4 regions of the Alteromonas sp. S167 genome follow, and region 4 is predicted to be linked to each of the others. Evidence: predicted binding sites of a transcription regulator. Region 4 holds the regulator's gene; each other region holds the start of a gene.
The links. Region 4 encodes sigma-54, which starts transcription at its own class of promoters, with help from an activator protein. Its sites were predicted from a motif close to GTTGGCACGNNNNTNGNNT; they were not measured.
Positions count from the first base shown of each region.

Region 1: flgF (flagellar basal-body rod protein FlgF) is a predicted target of sigma-54. The motif match lies at 1,616-1,634, and genes of this name have one in related genera.
Region 2: V7R35_RS01035 (flagellar assembly protein T N-terminal domain-containing protein) is a predicted target of sigma-54. The motif match lies at 1,206-1,224, and genes of this name have one in related genera.
Region 3: V7R35_RS05540 (DUF2726 domain-containing protein) is a predicted target of sigma-54. The motif match lies at 2,196-2,214, and genes of this name have one in related genera.

Region 1 is NZ_JAZETR010000001.1:269,315-272,745, forward strand. It holds gene V7R35_RS01080 (flagellar hook assembly protein FlgD) at 1-16, shown strand, start outside; gene flgE (flagellar hook protein FlgE) at 31-1,416, shown strand; gene flgF (flagellar basal-body rod protein FlgF) at 1,673-2,416, shown strand; gene flgG (flagellar basal-body rod protein FlgG) at 2,462-3,250, shown strand; gene flgH (flagellar basal body L-ring protein FlgH) at 3,263-3,431, shown strand, end outside.
Region 2 is NZ_JAZETR010000001.1:261,009-264,439, reverse strand. It holds gene flgM (flagellar biosynthesis anti-sigma factor FlgM) at 1-20, shown strand, start outside; gene flgN (flagellar export chaperone FlgN) at 41-472, shown strand; gene V7R35_RS01040 (LPP20 family lipoprotein) at 568-1,029, opposite strand; gene V7R35_RS01035 (flagellar assembly protein T N-terminal domain-containing protein) at 1,311-2,492, shown strand; gene V7R35_RS01030 (transglutaminase-like cysteine peptidase) at 2,897-3,431, shown strand, end outside.
Region 3 is NZ_JAZETR010000002.1:524,136-527,566, forward strand. It holds gene V7R35_RS05525 (DUF2945 domain-containing protein) at 1-64, opposite strand, end outside; gene V7R35_RS05530 (alpha/beta hydrolase-fold protein) at 336-1,502, shown strand; gene V7R35_RS05535 (hypothetical protein) at 1,670-2,113, shown strand; gene V7R35_RS05540 (DUF2726 domain-containing protein) at 2,295-2,882, shown strand; gene V7R35_RS05545 (5'-methylthioadenosine/adenosylhomocysteine nucleosidase) at 3,054-3,431, shown strand, end outside.
Region 4 is NZ_JAZETR010000008.1:219,418-222,848, reverse strand. It holds gene lptA (lipopolysaccharide transport periplasmic protein LptA) at 1-262, shown strand, start outside; gene lptB (LPS export ABC transporter ATP-binding protein) at 265-990, shown strand; gene V7R35_RS13775 (RNA polymerase factor sigma-54) at 1,066-2,559, shown strand; gene hpf (ribosome hibernation promoting factor) at 2,589-2,876, shown strand; gene ptsN (PTS IIA-like nitrogen regulatory protein PtsN) at 2,890-3,333, shown strand; gene rapZ (RNase adapter RapZ) at 3,404-3,431, shown strand, end outside.

The DNA of each region.
Region 1 (3,431 bases), on a different contig from region 4:
TCAAATCGGCAGTTAGTAGGAGAATCAATAATGTCTTTTAATATTGCACTGAGTGGCGTTTCAGCCGCACAAAAAGATTTGGATGTAACCGCCAACAACATCGCAAACGTAAATACGGTTGGCTTTAAGGAATCACGCGCAGAATTCGGTGATGTATATGCTGCATCATTGTTATCTGGTGGTAAAACTAAAGTAGGTGATGGTGTTCTAACACAGGAAGTTGCACAGCAATTTTCTCAAGGTAGCCTACAGTTTACCAACACAGCGCTTGACTTAGCGATTACAGGCAATGGTTTCTTTACTACAATACCCGAAATTACGTCCCGAGACTTTTCTTTTACACGTGCAGGCCAGTTTAAACTGGATAGTGATAACTTTGTTGTTAACAGCAACGGTGACAACCTAATGGGGTTTCCTGTGAACAGTGATGGTACAAGTTCTTCGGTAGCACTGAGCACAACAGTACCAGTGCGTATTCCCGACTCATCCGGTTCCCCGCAGCAGACATCTGAAGTTGATATTAGAATGAACCTCCCTGCAGGTGACGTAGCATTAGATCCTGCCGATTTCAACCCTGAAGATCCGCTTACTTACAATGCGGCAACCTCTGTTACCGTGTATGACTCACTTGGCGATAGCCATGTAATGACATACTACTTCATAAAAGATGGGACACCGGGTGTTAATAATGAATGGTTTGTTGCAACTGCTGTCGATGACACATTAGTAGATATGACCGATTCAAATGGTTTAGACACAGACCCTGCGACAGCTGTAAACGCGGTAGGTGCTAACACAGGTAATGCGGTTACTGCGTCTAAGCTTATTTTCTCTCAAGGTGGTGATTTCATTAACATGGAAACACCTGACGGCCTGCCAACCCTTGATTTTAAAATGCAGACAGAGGCGCTAGGGGCCACTATTCTGGCTAACGGTTCAGATCCAACGCAGCAAATTAGCATCGATTTTAACCTTGATGTTAATGGCGCAACGCCAAACGAACCAACACAGTTTGCTTCTGCATTTGAAGTAACATCACTTGAGCAAGATGGTTTGCCGGTAGGTCGTTTAACGGGGATCGACATTGGCCCAGATGGATTAGTTCGAGCTACATTCTCTAACGGTACATCAGAACCTATTGTGCGTGTTGCACTGGTGCGTTTCTCTAACGAACAAGGCTTAACACAGGAAAGTAGTACGCAGTGGAAAGAGAGTATTCTTTCTGGTGAAGCGTTAGCTGGTGAAGCTACCACAGGTACTTTCGGTGAGATTAACTCATCTGCGTTAGAGCAGGCGAACGTTAACTTAACGACTGAGCTAATCGACATGATCATTGCTCAGCGTAACTTCCAGGCTAACTCGCGAGCGCTCGAGGTTAACAACTCGTTGAATCAGACTATCCTTAACATTCGATAGTAATAGCATTCGATAACACGACTACTTAATAATAGTTTCATCCCACGGTAGTAAGCGGCATTCCCATTCCGCTTACTATCGTTTTTTGTTGTTTAGACACTGCAATAACGTTCCTTTTCTGTAAGTTGTAACTTCTATTTATCTAACATAATCAATTGTATAGGTGATTTTTTCTTTCGGTTGTTCTAAAAAAGCACACGTTGGCACTGCCCTTGCAAAATCCCTAGTAAGGTTTAATTAGAGTCAAAAGTCAGTCATGGACAAACTTCTCTATATTGCAGCAAGCGGTGCTTCTCAAGATTTATTGGGTACAGGTGTACGTGCCAATAACTTAGCGAATGCGCAAACAACAGGCTTTCGAGCTCAGCTTGAGCAGGCTAGGTCAATGCCCGCCTACGGTGAAGGCTTACCTACACGTGTTTTCTCTATGACTGAAAGCCCGTCAAACAACTATGAATCTGGCCCAATGATTAAGACCGACCGAGATCTGGATGTTGCTATTCAAGGTGACGGTTGGTTTGCCGTTCAAGATGAAAACGGCCAAGAGGCTTACTCGCGAGACGGTAATTTCAAACTTGGTGATGACGGTATTTTGACAGATGTCCACGGACGCATGGTGCTAGGCGACAATGGACCCATCTTTTTACCCGTTCCGCTGGACAATTTAACCATCGCATCAGATGGCACTTTATCTATGCGTCAGCTTGGCGCGCCTGCCAATGTGATTGAAGACGTTGGCCGCTTAAAACTTGTAAGTCCAAATTATGCAGACATGGAAAGAGGCTATGACGGCTTGTTTCGTATGGAAGACGGATCAGTGGCGCCAGCGAACGCCAACGTAAAAGTGATGTCGGGCATGTTAGAAGGCTCGAACGTTAATGCGGTTGAAGAAATGGTAGACATGATTAGTTTACAGCGTCATTACGAGCTACAAGTCAAAGTCATGAAGCAGGCCGAAGAACTCGACACACGCGGCAACATGCTGCTTAGGATCTTATAAATTTATTTTTTATTCGTTGCTGTTATTGCAACGTTGGAGGTTAACATGCATCCAGCTCTGTGGATTAGTAAAACTGGTTTAGATGCTGCACAAACTGATGTCTCTGTGGTATCGAACAATCTTGCCAACGCTTCAACGGTGGGCTTTAAAAAAGACCGCGCTGTTTTTGAAGATTTGCTTTATCAGAACATCAACCAGCCTGGTGGGCGTTCATCTGCTGATACTGAGCTACCCTCTGGCCTTATGTTAGGTTCAGGTTCAAAAGTAGTATCAACTCAGAAAGCACACACGCAAGGCAACCTTTTAACTACTGAAAACGCGCTAGATTTGTCAATTCAAGGTCGCGGCTATTTTGAAATTCTACAGCCAGATGGCACCTTGGCTTACAGCCGAAACGGTCAATTTAGCATGAACGACCAAGGCCAAATTGTAACATCGGGTGCGGGTTATCTATTACAGCCTCAGGTTACAATTCCACCTGACGCGCAGCAAATCACTATCTCTCAAGATGGTCAAATAAGCGTAAGCATTCGTGGGCAAGCTGAGCCTCAGCTTCTTGGGCAGCTAAACGTTACCGACTTCGTTAACCCAACGGGCCTTCAGCCGGTAGGTCAAAACCTGTACGTTGAAACGGCATCAAGTGGCGCACCTATCCAAGGCATTCCTGGCCTGCAAGGCTTGGGTATGATTTCACAAGGAACGCTTGAGACGTCTAACGTAAACGTAACCGAAGAGTTGGTAAACCTAATCGAAAGCCAGCGACTGTATGAGATGAACTCGAAAGTTATTTCATCGGTGGATCAGATGCTTGGTCAGGTTATTCAGCAGCTGTAGGAGTGCTTTAATATGCGTATTGCAATTAGCCTTATTACTTGCGCACTGTTGTCAGCCTGTCAAAGCACGCCAGATACCAGAGTTCAAGCGAACGACCCGTTTTACGCACCTGTGGTGCCTGATTACCCAAGAGAGTCGGTAGTAGAAAATGGTTCTCTTTTTAAGCCACATCTTGCTAATA
Region 2 (3,431 bases), on a different contig from region 4:
AGATTTTTAGTTCAAAGTAATTCACTGTTAAGGACACTGTGTGACGTCACAAACATCATCTGTTTCAGAGCTTTTAAAAAGACAGGTTGAACACCTTTCTACTCTTGCTGCAGTGCTTGAGAAAGAGCTGCAGCTTATTAGCTCACGTGAAGCAGAGCCATTGATGAAACTGCTTGATGACAAAACTCAGTTGTTAGAAGTTATACAGAAAACTGACGTTGAAATTGAAAAAGCTATTAGCGCTCAAGGCAGTATGCAAGCTGAAGACGACGCGCTGATGGAGCAAGCCAAATCACTGTTAGACGACTGCAAGTATCGCACTCAAGTTAATCAAAAAGCCGTTGAGCAAGGACAGCTACGCCTCACACATTTGCGGAATTTGATGATGGAAGTGCGAGCAAAAGAGTCGCTGACTTATGACAAAAAAGGCAAACCTAAAGGTGGAACTTTAGGTTCTGGGGTAAGCGCCTAAACGTGGTCGTGATTTAAGGCGTTCAGCGTTAAACGCCCACCTGATGGGCGTTTTTTGATTCTACGTGCTACAACCTATTAACTAAACATTACTTGTTAGTAATACTTAACTTCCCTGACCCTTCTTGGCTTTGCAGTAGTTAAATACAAATCATATACCTGCTTCATATCTAACGATAGTTCGGTAACATACGTGTCATCACCTACAGGGTAAGCTTTCACAACTTTCGCACCACGAATAACACCTTCTACTGATGCTCTTAGGGTTTCGCTTTCAACAACCAGGCTGGATAACGCCTGATCGCCCTGTAGCTTCTGACCATAAACCTGTTCAGCAAGCTCTCTGTAAGCATCAAGCTTGGACGCTTTCATCGCCATAATGCGTTTTATACTGTCGCTTTCTCCTCGCTGAGACATTATAGGCGCATAGCCTATTGCCGTGAGCGTTGGGTAAGTGTCGGGCTCGATGGTTTCATACTCGACATGTTTGTCGATTATCCCGCAGCCGGTTATTCCCAAAACGACGGCAATCGCTGCAAACCTGCACACAGAGCGCATGCGCGAAAAAATTGGTAACGACATAAGGTTACTCCTTACAAAGCACTGAGGCCTTTAACTGTTTCCTTTACAAAGAAACGGCGTTTAATTTGACTTTATAAAAGTAAGCAAGAAGTAAGCCCGTTTGTTTTAAGCCAGCTTTAGTCCAGCTCTCGTTTACTTTTTCATGGCGCTTTTCTGGCACTGTTCTGGCATAGCTTGTTAACGAAATTCAATATGACACTTGCTTTATATTTTAAAAGCCTGTGACAAAGCACAAACTAGTTACGCAGAGGTGCCCTGTGCTACATGCTAAATCTATGCTTTATATCGCTTCCATGATGAAAATGATGGCGCTAACTTGCCTACTTTTCTTAAACGGAGGGCAAAGCCATGCCGCTTGGTTCGAGGCAAAGGGGCAGGCGAAGGTTATTGATGGCAATAGAGCCCAAGCAAAACGCGTAGCGACTGAAGAAGCGCTAAAACAAGCCATGCTATTTGCTGGCGCCTCTATTCAGAGCGTGCATACGCTTACTAACGGTCTATTAGAAAACGAGGAAATGACCATTCGCTCAACAGGTGAAGTTGAACGTCTTGAACTTATCGACGAAGTGTATAGCGATGGTATGGTAACGGTAAGTGTAAGAGCCGACATCTTTCCAAAAATGAAAACCTGTAGCGCGCAAAATGATGAAAAACACTTTTCTAGCACCCATTTTCTTGTGCGTAACCGCCAACAGTTAGCGCAAGGCAGCATTACCCATTTTGACGAGGCGGTAACTCAACGTTTTGCAGAAACAATGCGCCTGAACACGCAGTCAATGAAAATGACTCACATTGCACCGCATACCGCTAAATTCAAAAACGAGTTTACTGATGAGAATGTAAGAACACTGTCGACACTTAGCAATACACAGTTCGTGGTGGTCGGCACCATTGATGATTTAAGTATTACTACAGAAGCACCTTCCGTGTTTTTGCCTTGGGCAAACGGTGAATCCATGCGTAATTTTCGTATTACGCTGAGGGTTTATGATGGCGTTAGCGGTGGACAGTTGTTTAGCAACACCTATCAAAATGAAGCACCTTGGGAATTCGATCGTTTTGAAATAGTAGATGAATTTTCTGCAATGTTCTGGCGCACGCAATATGGTAAAGCCATCGATAAAACACTTCAAACAGCAATACTCGACATCCAAGAAACGGTGGCCTGTCAGCCAGTAACAGGGCGCGTTCTAGGCGTTACTTATGACAAAGTGTCAGTATCACTTGGGCGAGATAACGGCATTGATATAAACGACGAGTTGTTCTTGTATCAAGCGAAAGAGCTGACTGACAGCCGGGGACGTAAGTACCTACAGTACAAGCTCTATCCCGGAACGTTCGTAGTAAAAACTGCTTATGCAAAATCTTCTACGCTTGTCAGTAAGGAAGAGGGAATCATTGCAAATATTCAAGAGCAGGACTTTGTTGTTAAAAAATAGTCGGGCTAGAGCGTGCTGACCTTCTCGGTACGTTTTTGCAGCAAAGTGTTTAGCATTTAGACAAGGAAGTGTACACGTAATGTAGCTATCTACATCAGTGTGCACAGACGCAGGATAAATGCTAAACAATTGCTGCCTGAAAGGTTCATCCAAGCGAGTCTCATGCTGCTTTTCTCGTTGCTAATTTGGAATAACCAAACCACGCAACTCGTTCATTGCCTGAAACTCGCTTGGAATGAACAAAAAGAGTACCGAAAGGGTCAACACGCTCTAAATACCCTCCAAAATGATAATTGGTTTTCCCTGTTTGGCGTGCTATACGTATAAAAAAGTGTTAAATGAGTATCGATTGTAATTAGACAAATCTGCTCATTTGTTTAATACGTTGAGAACTCTCTGCACCTATGACTTGGTCTAAAATTGCGTCAACTTGTTTAGCGTTACTGGCACTGCTTATTATGGCAATTGCTCAGCAAATGAGGGCTCAACTAACTATTGAGTTTCCAAAACTCGAACAGGTAGTGATTAATAATTTTGGACCACGTAACGCGCCAGACGTAAAAGCACTCCAGACCACACTTGGAACCCTTCAAAACAAATCTGTTAAAGACCAACTTGTTGGCGTAAATGCGTTTTTCGACGAACACATTCAATACGCAACCGACGACATTGTATTTAAACAAACCGATTATTGGGCAACGCCTTCTGAGTTCTTCGGTCATTCCAGAGGAGATTGTGAAGATTACGCCATTGCAAAATATGTGGCTCTGCTACACTTAGGGGTAGATAGTGCAAAACTACGCCTGATATATGTAAAAGCAAGAATTGGTCGAAGTCGCGTAACGCAAGCACATATGGTGTTGGGGTATTATGAAACCCCATCGTCAGACCCCTTAGTGCTAGACAGCTTAGTGTCTAATGTTTTACCGGGTTCAGAAC
Region 3 (3,431 bases), on a different contig from region 4:
TGCCAGCGGCACTATCGTTACCCCATTCCCACTCAACTTCTGTGTTTATTGCATAATGCTTCACGTTCATTCCCTTTGAGGCTAGTTTTCACGTCGACGTAAAATGTTAACGAATAGGAAGACAGATAAGTTCATACCACTTTACAAAAGGCGAAAAACCAATAAATGCGTCACGCTTTAAAGCCGTGGTCCGCAGAAAACATGTCTAAGGGAGTGTGTTGGCTCAACTACCCATAAAAGCTAAGCGCACAGCGTTATACAAAAACAATACCGAAATAAGAAGCATACAATTCTTTTAAAAGTTGCTAGAGTGGGAGAAAAAAACAGGGATAAATATGAAGTATTTCAAATGGTTGTTAGCGCTCACCAGCTATTTTTCTATAGTGTTCACCGCGCAAGCAAAGGATTACGACACAATACAACTTCAATCAGAAGTACTCGACGAACAGCGACAGTATTCGGTTTCTTTACCAAAAGACTATGCTAACACTGAGCAGCATTACCCCGTTATTTATCGTTTAGACGGCGCCCAAAATATCCCCTTAATGGAGGCGGTACTAGGCAGGCTACAGGAAAATGATGCTGCACCACAGGTCATTATTGTTGCTATTGAAAATACCGACAGACTACGCGATATGTATCCTACCGTAAATGAGGATCCCAATGGTCCGGTTGGCCTTGGTGGTGGCGCTGATAAGTTTCTATCATTTATAGAAAATGAATTGATCCCTGATGTTGAAAAGCGTTATCGCACCCATTCGACGCGAATTATTGCCGGCGCCTCAGCAGCAGGGGTGTTTAGTTTATATGCTATGCAAGAACGCCCAGCACTGTTTGATGCGCATATTGCTTACAGCCCAGCGGTTTGGTGGAATACAGGCGCCATGGTTGAACGAACCAAGCAATGGCTTTCTTCTAAGCCCACCACAAATACCTATCTGTACATGAATATGGGTAATGAAGGGCTTCCTATGCGCCCTTATTACGATAATCTTCTTGCTAGCTTTGAGAGCTCTGAAAATCCGAAAATTCAAACGGTTATTGACCAACACGACGGGGTGTCGCATGGTTTAACATCAACCGCGGGCATCTTTCACGCCTATCAATCGTTTTTTATGAGTAAAGTCTTTGCGCCTGAAAACGTTACGCCTGACATGCAAACCATTGATAACTATTACAAGCAGCTAGGTAAACAATGGGGAGTAGACGACACACCGCCCGAGAACGTAGTTCGTCAATTGGGTTATTACTTTAACTGGCAACAACAACCCGAATTGGCCATGACACTTTTCAAACACAATATGTCTCACCACCCCAAAAACCCCGATGCGATAACGGGTGTGGTATATGGATATGAAGGTCAAAATCAGCTAGCCCAAGCGCTGAATTTCGCTGAAAAAGCATTAGAAGTTGCCGACAAAGCACATCCATATTACGACTATTTTGTGAAAAACGTCGAACGTTTGAAGAAAAAAGTTGAAGGTGTGGGACAGGGCAAATAGTCGGCTTATACCATCGTGTCCAAGTGTATACCTAAAAATGGCAAAATAACCCGCTATTTAGCCATTGTAGTAGTTGAAGTGTTTGTGGTTCCGCTCTACTATTTTCATTAAACAAGCGCGGCTATCAGCAAATCTTTGCTGGCAACAGGTTAATAACGAGTACCCCTATGCTGAAACACAGAACTACATTATTACTTTTAAAGCCTTTGTTTTCTTTGGCATTGGTTGCATCAGTGGTTTCAGCGCCAGTAAAGGCAGACACACTCGCACTTAACAGCCATACAGATAGCGACAAACCTGACGCTACACAATCATTATCGCAGCCTGACACTGTGTCGTGCCCTTCATCATTTCACGATGTTTCAATTACCGACGACGCTACACAATGTCAGCAGTTTGAGACCCAGATACCTGCGGCTATGGTGTACCACACTAAGCAGAAAAACGACCAAGTTGTCGCTTTCTACCAGCAAGGTATACCATCGCTGAAAGTGCATGCGCCAGTAAACCAACGTACCCTTTTAACGTCAGAAAATAATCAAACGCGCATTGTCATTTCACCTGATAACGCAGGATCGCAAGTAGATATCCTTGTGGTTCCCCAAAATTAAAACCTCTAAAAATTAAATACATAGCTCTTACTTGGACCTTTATTGGGCTTATTACATCACAAATATTTGTTGTTAGATCATTTTTGGCATCTGCCTTGCAAAATCAGTAATACATCTTGAATGGTTTAACTAAGCGTCATTTTTCTGACATGGCTATTTACTGATTTTTGTGAGGATAACAATGGAATTGGCAATTATTTTGATGATGTTACTTATTGTCGTTGCACTAGGCGCCATAAAACTGTCTGATGGTGGCGTTGCATTTCCGTTTCGTAGAAAGCCACAGCTTTTTACTCCTGTTGAGCACTCTTTCCTTAACCTTATTGAGCAAGCGATGGGTAGAGAGTTTCGCATTGTGTGTCGTGTGCGTTTAAACGACTTAGTATCGGTACGTCAAACCACAAACAAGAAAACAGCAAGCCAAGCGATAAGCAGAGCGTCAAGCCGACAGCTTGATTTTGTATTGGTTGATAAAACAGACATGAGCCCTGTACTTGCGATTGACCTAGTACACAACCAAGGTAAAGACGGATACAAATCACAAAAAGACTGGTTTGTAACTGGCGCATTAGATGCTGCAGGTTTACCACATGCTCGCATTAAGGTGAAGTCGGGTTACAGCGTTGACGATATTCGCGAATGCCTTGAAAATAAGCTTATTCCTTATCGCCGTATTCAGCAGAAAATGGCACAACTGCCAACACACAACCCAGAGCCACCAAAGCGCCCCACGCGCCCTATTCGCTCAAGTCGTCCAGCAGCCGCGTAACAAATTGTAGTACCTCTTCCCCTAGCCTTTGTTGCTTTGCTATTTTTCTTACTCTCAAAATAGCGGTAACAAAGGCATTTTTCTGTCAGTTTCCCAATATTCCTTATACAATTACATCGTAAGTGCGCTTCACTAGCGCGTAACCCCCTTTCAACGCATATCGGTAACACTATGAAAAAAATTGGTATTTTAGGTGCAATGGATGAAGAAGTTGCGCTTCTTAAAGCTTCTCTTTGGGATGTAAAAGAAACGCAGTGGAAACACCTGACTTTTTACGAAGGCACACTTAACGATATGGAAGTGGTGCTTGTAAAATGCGGTATCGGTAAAGTTGCAGCAGCTATTGCTACTACCGTTATGATAGAACAATACGCGCCAGATGCTGTCGTAAATACCGGTTCAGCGGGCGGGTTTGATAAGAACCTCAATATTGGCGATTTGGTTATTGCCAGCCATGTAATTCACCACGATGCCGATCTTACACATTTCGGCTATAAGCTGGGCCAGTGTGCTGGTATGCCAGAAGACTACCGTTGTAATGAAGCTTTA
Region 4 (3,431 bases):
GCCGGTTTCGGCAAAGGCGAATGAAATTCGTTATGAGGTAGTCAACCGCACTATTGCGCTAACGGGTAAAGCCGAACTTAAGCAAGATACCAGCATGGTGCAAGGCGATAACATTACTTTCGACATGATTACAGAGCAACTGCTTGCAACTGGCGGTGACGATACCGATGGTGATGGCAGAGTAACCACCGTATTTACACCTGAAACCATTCGAAAAGCAAAGTCTCAAGACGACAAAAAAGACAACGAAGGTAACGAATAGTTATGGCGACGTTAAGTGCAAAGAACCTTGCAAAAGCCTATAAAGCCAGACAAGTCGTGCGCGACGTTAGCTTATCGGTATCAACAGGGCAAATTGTTGGGCTATTGGGTCCGAATGGCGCTGGTAAGACCACTACATTTTATATGATTGTCGGCCTTGTTCCGCTAGACAAAGGCAAAATTGAAATAGACGACAATGAGCTTACTCACCAACCTATGCATGAACGTGCACGCCGCGGAATTGGCTACCTCCCGCAGGAAGCGTCTATTTTTAGAAAGCTTACTGTGCATGAAAATATCATGGCTATTTTACAAACGCGTAAAGATTTAAATTCACAACAACAAGAAGAAGAAGCCGACGCACTACTTGATGAATTTAATATTAACCATATACGTAATAGTGCGGGGATGAGTTTGTCGGGCGGTGAAAGACGTCGTGTTGAAATAGCGCGAGCGCTGGCGGCGAAACCACAGTTTATTTTGCTAGACGAACCATTTGCTGGTGTTGATCCTATATCAGTTAATGATATAAAGAAGATCATTCAACATCTTCGTGATAGAGGCATAGGCATTCTTATCACCGATCATAACGTACGAGAAACATTGGATGTTTGTGAGAAAGCGTACATTGTGAGTCATGGCGAATTAATTGCGCAGGGAACCGCAGAACAGGTTTTAAGTAATCAAAAAGTTAGGGATGTATACCTAGGCGAACAATTCAGGCTATAGTTAAAGTAACCGGATTGTCATTTTTTCAGTTTCGCTCTTGGTGTATTCAATTTAAAGTATTTAAATAAGACGTAGATGAAACCATCTTTACAGCTAAAATTTAGCCAACAACTTACCATGACACCTCAGCTTCAGCAGGCTATCAAACTGCTGCAGCTTTCTACGCTTGACCTTCAACAGGAAATTCAAGAAGCGCTGGACTCTAATCCGCTTTTAGAAGTTGAAGAAGGCAACGACGAACCTCAAGGTGAAAAGAACAACATCGACAACGACGACAGTGGCGATGTTCAACCTACGGCTTCAAGCGATACGTTAGAAGCCGGAGATGCGCTTGAAAAGAACGATTTACCAGACGAACTTCCCATAGACAGCACGTGGGATGAATACTACTCGGCCTCTTCTGCGCCCGCGCCTGGCCCAGCCAGTGATGACGAACAAATTTTTCAGGGCGAAACTACCGAAGACATTCAAGAACACTTGCTGTGGCAGATGCGTTTAACCCCTTTCTCTGATACCGACAGAGCCATTGCCATGGCAATCATCGACTCTATTGATGAGTCGGGTTATCTAACCGTGTCACTTGAAGATATTCTAGAAGCGGTCAACGCTGAGGAAGTGTTAGACGAAGACAGCGATGAGCTAATTGAAATGGATGAAGTAGAGTGCGTGTTAAAACGTATTCAAATGTTCGACCCCATTGGTTCTGGCTCACGTTCTCCACAAGAGTGCCTTATGGTGCAGCTACGTCAGTTCTCTGAGGACACACCGTGGCTTGCTGAAGCCAAGCAGCTTATTGAAGAATATTCAGACCTTCTTAGCAGTAAAGACTACCGTACGCTCATGCGTAAAAGCCGTTTGAAAGAAGATCAGCTTCGCGAAGCAATGCGCTTGCTGCAAACCTTGAATCCTCGCCCTGGTAGTGCTTTAGTTACTAAAGAACCCGAATACGTTATTCCAGACGTATCGGTTACCAAAAAGAACGGGCGCTGGGTGGTAGAGCTAAACCCTGATAGCCTGCCAAAACTTAGCGTTAATCAACAATATGCTGCAATGAGTCGTCGTGCAAAAAACAGTAGCGACTCGCAGTTTATTCGCTCACACATGCAAGAAGCCAAATGGTTTATCAAAAGCCTAGAGTCGCGTAACGACACCTTAATGAAGGTTGCTAATTGTATTGTGCAGCAACAGATGGGCTTTTTTGAGCATGGCCCAGAAATGATGAAACCAATGGTTCTCAATGATGTCGCAGAAATGGTAGATATGCACGAATCCACTATTTCACGCGTCACCACGCAAAAGTATATGCATACGCCTCGCGGTATATTCGAATTGAAGTATTTCTTCTCGAGCCACGTAGCAACCGAGTCGGGTGGTGAGTGTTCATCTACAGCGATACGTGCATTGATCAAGAAGTTAGTGGCAGCTGAAAAACCTAGCAAGCCGCTAAGTGATAGCAAGATTGCTTCATTGTTGGCCGAACAAGGCATTAAAGTTGCCCGGCGAACAATAGCAAAATACCGGGAATCGTTATCGATCCCGCCGTCGAACCAACGCAAAAGCCTTATTTAACGGGCTACATAATATAAGGAAGACGAAATATGCAAATCAACCTTACTGGTCATCATGTCGAAATCACCGACTCTTTGCGTAATTATGTCGATACGAAGTTCAGCAAACTTGAACGTCACTTTGATCACATTTCTAATGTGCATGTCATCCTGAACGTTGAAAAATTAAATCAAAAAGCCGAAGCGACAGTTCACTTAAGTGGCGCTGAAGTATTCGCATCCTCAGAAAATACCGACATGTATGCGGCGATTGACAGCATGGTTGATAAGCTCGACCGGCAGGTAATCAAGCATAAGGAAAAACTCAAAAAACATTAGTAGTTAATTAAGTATGGATATACAAGCCATCGTAAGTTTGGACCGCACCGAGTGTGCGGTTCAATGTAATAGTAAAAAGCGTATTCTAGAAATCATTGCCGACATTGCGGCTAAAAATAATGAGAATATAGACGGCGCTACTGTATTAAACAGCCTAATGTCGCGAGAGCGTATGGGGAGCACCGGCATTGGAAACGGTATCGCCCTTCCCCATGGACGCTTAGCTGGTCTTGATAGAGTTATTGCAATTGTGGTAACCAGTACACCAGCAATCGATTTTGATGCTATTGATGAAAAGCCGGTAGATATCTTTTTTGCACTTTTGGTACCAGAAGAACAAACCGAAGGGCACCTACAAACGCTAGCCACCGTAGCTGGCAAGCTGAACAATAAAGACACCGTAAAAGCAATAAGACGCGCAACCACCAGCGACGATATAATAAAAGCGCTGGGCTAACGTCGTAAGAGATATGATCTCACTGCAATAAGCAGTGCGTGCTTAAGATTTTAATAAAGGGAGAGGCAAGGTGAAGCTGATTATTATCAGTGGTCGTT